DNA from 2 places in the Streptococcus sp. 20925_1_22 genome. Region 2 is predicted to be linked to the other one. Evidence: predicted binding sites of a transcription regulator. Region 2 holds the regulator's gene; the other holds the start of a gene.
What was found. Region 2 encodes NrdR, which represses ribonucleotide reductase genes. Its sites were predicted from a motif close to ACACNATATATNGTGT; they were not measured.
Positions count from the first base shown of each region.

Region 1: a site for NrdR is predicted at 1,685-1,700, ahead of nrdH (glutaredoxin-like protein NrdH). Genes of this name have one in related genera too.

Region 1 is NZ_JAPVYE010000005.1:65,070-68,222, forward strand. Features, by position in the region: gene ptsP (phosphoenolpyruvate--protein phosphotransferase) at 1-962, opposite strand, end outside; gene O3621_RS08040 (phosphocarrier protein HPr) at 964-1,227, opposite strand; gene nrdH (glutaredoxin-like protein NrdH) at 1,827-2,045, shown strand; gene nrdE (class 1b ribonucleoside-diphosphate reductase subunit alpha) at 2,208-3,153, shown strand, end outside.
Region 2 is NZ_JAPVYE010000010.1:25,394-28,546, reverse strand. Features, by position in the region: gene dnaI (primosomal protein DnaI) at 1-271, opposite strand, end outside; gene O3621_RS11165 (DnaD domain protein) at 272-1,426, opposite strand; gene nrdR (transcriptional regulator NrdR) at 1,427-1,900, opposite strand; gene O3621_RS11155 (endonuclease/exonuclease/phosphatase family protein) at 2,071-2,886, opposite strand; gene O3621_RS11150 (PTS transporter subunit IIBC) at 2,904-3,153, opposite strand, start outside.

The DNA.
Region 1 (3,153 bases), on a different contig from region 2:
GCCTTGTATGCTTCATACTGCTCATCTTCTGTCGGGAAGTCTTGAGAGTCCATATAAAGGAACTCAGTCCGGTAAAGACCAACTGCTTCTGCACCGTTAGCATTGACACCTTCAACGTCTTTTGGTGTACCGATATTAGCTGCCAATTCGAAGTGCTTGCCATCTGCAGTCACAGTCTGAGCATCTTTAAGCAATTCCCATTCAGCTTTTTGCTTAGCATAAGCCTCACCAGCTGCTTTAAATGCTGCGATTTGCTCTTCAGTTGGGTTGATAATCACTTCACCAGTGATACCGTTAGCTGCAATCACATCGCCGTCTTTTACAAGCTCAGTAATGTTATTAGTTCCCAATACTGCTGCGATTTCAAGCGTACGTGCCATGATAGCAGAGTGGCTTGTACGGCCGCCGATATTAGTTACAAAAGCTTTAACAAATTTCTTATCCAGCTGTGCTGTATCAGAAGGAGTCAAGTCATGAGCAATCACAACTGATTCTTCATTGATAGACGCTGGGTTTGGCAATTTCTTGCCCAGAAGGTTAGCAAGAACACGTTTTGTCACGTCGCGGATATCTGCTGCACGTTCCTGCATATATGGATTGTCGTCCATGTTTTCAAAGAGAGTGATAAACATGTCCGTTACTTCTTTCAGACCAGCTTCTGCATTGGTCTTTTTCGCACGGATTGTTTCTTTGATTTGCCCAACCATTTCAGGGTCAGCAAGTACCATTAAGTGAGCGTCAAACACCTGAGCGGCTTCCTCACCAAGGCTATCTACTGCTTTCTCACGGATAACAGAAAGCTCGTTCTGTGAAGCTTCAAGAGCTGCATCCAAACGAGCCTCTTCTGCATTCGTATCTTCGACTGAAACAGTCTCAAATGATAAATCCGGTTGAACTAATAGATATGCCTTAGCAACGGCAACACCGTCAGATGCTGCAATTCCTTTAAGCATTTCTGTCATATTAAGCCAATCCTTCTTTTTCCATTGTTTCAGAGATTGCAGCGATAGCATCGTCTGCATCTGCACCTTCAGCTGAGATCTTAACATCAGCTCCTTGGCCAACACCGAGACTCATAACACCCATGATAGATTTCAAGTTTACTGATTTACCTTTGTATTCAAGCGTAATGTCTGAAGCGAATTTGCTAGCAGTTTGAACCAACAAAGTTGCTGGACGTGCGTGAATACCTGTTTCTGCTACAATGTGGAAATCTTTAGAAGCCATAGTTAGACTCTCCTTTTAAATAATTCTTTTTGAGTTATTGTGATAACCCTTACAAGTTGATATTATATCACCTTTTGAAATCTTTTTCAAGAATTTTATAGCCCGCTTACAAAATATTTCTTAGGAAATGAAAACTCTTCTTATTATATTGAAGAGAGAATTTTCGAGCTAAATCCCACATTCCCCAAGCTTTATTCAAAAATGGCTTCCACTAAGTTTTTAATCATAAATTTCTTATTTTTATAGTAGTTAATTTCCATAAATTAAGAATATAAACTCCTCCCTCCACTCCTGCTAGTGATTACCTAAATTCTGTAACACAAGATATTGGATTTTGGTTTTTGAGAGGAAAAGCCACCAGTCATTTGTCTAAAGTTTTAAGACTTGTTTAAGCATTGCTGCATCAGCATTTTGCTCCTTTTCTGCAATTTTTCACTTCTTTTCACCGCTTATACAAACACTATATATTGTATTGTAATCTATCCTATAACAAAATATCACACAATATTTAGTTCAAAACTATTGACATTCTATTTTCTTTTAGATATACTAGTTTCGTATTATTTAAAAGAAAAAACGAAAGTTTAGAGGAATTTTTAATGGTAACTATTTACTCAAAAAACAACTGCGTTCAGTGCAAAATGACCAAGCGCTTCTTAGATACTAATCATGTAGAATACCGCGAAATCAACTTGGATGAACAGCCAGAATTCATTGACCATGTCAAAGATCTTGGTTTCAATGCTGCTCCTGTGATTCAGACAGCAACTGAGGCATTTTCTGGTTTCCAACCTGGTAAATTGAAAAAACTGTCTTAATGTAGTTTATTTTGAGGGCAGCGCGCCTTGATCGGGAGATAAACTAAAAGACAGATTATCAGGGCAAACTGCAGCTCCTATGCTCATAGGAGCCGTTTCTTTTGTAAGGCGGAACTTTTTCTGCCAGCTAAATAATCATTACTTATATAGAAAAGGAAAAACATGGGACTCAAACATTTAGAGGATGTGACATACTTCCGACTCAACAACGAAATCAACCGTCCAGTTAATGGTCAGATTATGCTTCATAAAGATCAAGAAGCCTTAAAAGCTTTTTTTAAAGAAAACGTTGAGCCGAACACCAAGCAATTTTCTTCTATTACAGAAAAGATTGAATATTTAATAGAAGAAAACTATTTGGAGAAGGAATTTATCCAGCTCTACTCTCCGGAATACATCGAGGAGCTGACTGCTTTTATCCATGCTCAAGATTTCAAGTTTAAATCTTTCATGGCTGCTTATAAGTTCTACAACCAGTATGCACTGAAGACCAATGATGGTGAATACTATCTGGAAAGCATGGAAGATCGGGTACTCTTCAACGCCCTCTACTTTGCCAACGGAGATGAAGCTATTGCCAAGGATATTGCTAATGAAATCATCCACCAGCGCTATCAACCGGCGACACCAAGCTTCCTTAACGCTGGTCGGGCTCGTCGCGGCGAATTGGTGTCCTGCTTCCTCATCCAAGTAACCGATGATATGAACTCAATCGGCCGCTCCATCAACTCTGCCCTGCAATTGTCTCGTATCGGAGGCGGGGTCGGTATTTCCCTCAGCAATCTGCGGGAAGCTGGAGCACCTATCAAGGGTTATGAAGGAGCTGCATCTGGCGTTGTGCCTGTTATGAAACTCTTTGAGGACAGCTTCTCCTACTCTAACCAGCTGGGCCAACGTCAGGGAGCTGGGGTTGTTTACCTCAATGTCTTCCACCCAGATATCATCGCCTTCCTTTCTACTAAGAAAGAAAATGCTGACGAAAAAGTTCGGGTTAAAACCCTCTCACTCGGTGTCGTCATTCCAGATAAGTTCTACGAGTTGGCGCGTAAAAATGAAGAAATGTACCTCTTCAGCCCGTATTCTGTTGAACGTGAGTACGGTGTGCCAT
Region 2 (3,153 bases):
CATAGGCAACATCCGCGTAGCCTTCATTTTTCACCAAGATTGGCTTATAGCCCTTAGCAATATAGGTCTCATCCCCCAGCAAAAAGCGGTTGCGCTCCGTAATATACTGGTTAAACTTGGAAACACTGCGCTGAATCTCAGCTTGGGTCAGCTTTTCCTGCTGGATAAAGGCTGCCACATCTGGATCGGCCATAATCTGCTTGACCAGCTCCTGATAGTCAAACTGCCTCACCCTATTCATATGAGGCATATTCTGTCCTATTTTCTCCATTTATTCGCCTCCTCCTTCAAGTTTGGCTAAGAGCCGACGTTTCTGCTCTTCAAGCTCGGCCTGCTTCTCTGCACTCGTTTCATTTTTATAATCCGGCTGACTCCAGTCAGGTACGTTGCTCTTGGTAGAGCCTTGTCCAGATTTAGCTGGACGGTTCTGGGGCTGCTGGTTGCGCTCACGGATTTTCAAGACAGCTTCCTCAGCTGTCGTCACCTTTTGATAAGAAAAATCATTGGCTACCTTGAGAGCATACTTTTCATTGAGATTGGCTGAATCCACCTTATTAAAGGTCAAGAGCAAGATTACGTTGATAACTTCGTCCAAAAGGCCTAATTCAGCTAAATCCAGCAAAAGCTTTCTCTCCGTCCGCGTAATAGCAGCCTGACGGGTTTTTTTGATTTCTGCCAGGAAAACCATTGGCGATGTTCGTTTCGCTTCTTGGATAATAGACTGCTCTTGCTTAGAAAACTGACCTTCTGCTGGCTTCTGAGCTAGCTTTTGCTTCATCCGCTTGGTCGAAATAACCTGAGAAACTGCAGTTTCTCTAGCCAAGACATAGGTCTCATACCAAGTCCACTTTTTCTGCTCAGCAATTGCAAACAATTCTAGCACATCTTCCTTTTCATTGGCAAAACGAAGATTGTCCTGAGCCATCCGTTGCTTGAAGTACTCCAAATCAAAATCATTGACCTTTCGCACTGCTCTTGGTTGCTCAGCTTCCATACCAAACACCTGCATAAAAGGTTTGACCAATTTCTCTCCGCTAGGATTTTCTGGTCGCAGGGTTTCTGCAGCAGCTTCGCCGATTTTCTTTTCCAAGAGCCGGCTGTACACATTATGGCTGAAAAATTCCTCCGCCGTTAAGGTCGGGTGGAGTTGTATCAGATATCGGTCATCTGTTTGATAAAGGTCCACTAGCTTAATCGCCGCCAAACGCTCAAAATTTTCTTCTAAAATATTAAGTCCAAAATCTAAATGATTGAGAATCTGACTGAAGAGGTGCTGCTTTTGTCCATTATCCCCAAAAGACAGCAGATAAAGATAAAGTGTTACCGCTTCTCTCCCCAGAATCGGCAGATAGAGCTTGGTCAAGATAGCAATATCTGGGCTGACTGCATTATTGCGCAAGAAAGAAAACTGATGGTTTGGTTTCATTTATTTGTCCTTTTTCTTCTTGGACCCCTTGGTAATCTGCTTGAGCAGGCTTTCTAGCTCGCCCACATCCTTGAAACTCCGGTAAACACTGGCGAAACGAACGTAGGTGATTTCATCCAGCTCTGCCAGTTCATCCATGACTAAGGATCCAATATATTCACTATTGATTTCATTGTCGCTCTGACTGCGGACCTTTTGCTCGATTCGGTTGACAATCTCCTCTATTTCGTCACTAGATACTGGCCGCTTTTGAGCGGAGCGAATAATACCGTTAAAAATCTTATCCCGAGAAAATTGCTCACGTGTCCCGTCCTTTTTGACAACCACTAGGGTTCTCTCTTCGACGCGCTCGTAGGTCGTGAAGCGGTGCTGACATTCTTCACACTCACGGCGACGGCGGATCGTATTTCCATCTTCTGCCTGTCTGCTATCAACTACACTTGATTTATTCCCACCACATTTCGGACAACGCATACCATTTCCTCCTAGAATCCTAATACTTCATTATAACACGTTTTCAAGAATAACAAAAGACAGCCGTTTGGAGGGTAAAATTTCACCATTTTGATCTAAAAATATGTTTATCAAAAAGAAAAAGAGAGGCAAACCTGTCTCATTCTCAGTCTTGCCTCATCTTTTTACTATTATAAAGTCACTTGCACTTCTAAACCGAAATGGTCACTGACAACAGGGGTTTCTTTCCCGTCAAAAACGACAGCGGAGCGCTCAACGTCCATCCCTTGACTAGTGAAAACATAATCAATCTTCAGAGCATGCTTATTATCATCCCAGCCTGCGATAGTCCCTTCTACTGTTGCCTCTCCGCTAGCTTCTTTTGCAGCGGTATGACTATCCTGCAGCTTCAGCGGACTGGCTAAGATGGCCTGGTAGCCTTGCTGTCCGACCGGATTGTTGAAGTCCCCCATCAGGACCAAGGGACTTTCTGCTTTTAGCAGCTCTGCTTCAAGCTTAGCCCATTCCCCCTGAAAACCTTTATCCCACCAAGACAGATGGCAGGAGGCAATTGTCAGCAATTGACCTTCTACCTCAGTCTCGACTAGCAAGACCTTGCGGGTATGGTAATCCGTAGGATCATTAGCCTCTGATACCAGAACTTCTCTAGGAGCCATAGGATTTCTAGATAGGATTGCCACTCCTTCGTTGTAAATATCAAACCCAATATGATTATAGGCCCAGGACCAATGATAGTCCAGTCCTGCCTCAGCCAATTTTTCTACCAAACAAAGAGCAAAATGGTCTTGATGAATCTCAATTGCACCCTCAACCGCCTGATAGAAAGGAGCCTGAACAACCTGTTCAGACTCCGTTAATTGATTGACTTCCTGCAGGCAAATGACATCATATTTTTCTTGAAGAATGCGTTCTGCAAGCTGATTAAGCTTGGTTTCTTGCTCTTCTTCCATCCAACTATGAGTATTTAATGTCAGGAATTTTGCCATGATTTCTCTTTTCTATATTACAATTCAACCTTAGCAACAACTGTCTTAGCAGATGCTTGACCAAGTTTTTCTACCGTTACAGACTTGATGGCTGCTGCATTGGTGAAGACTACGATTGTTGAAGTTTCACGTCCTGCTTCTTTGATTGCTTCCAAGTCAGCTGTGACTAGAAGATCTCCAGCTGCAACTTTTTGACCTTCAGAAACATGAACTTCAAATGGTTTACCTTCAAGGCTAACAGTTTCCAAACCAATATGTACTAAGACT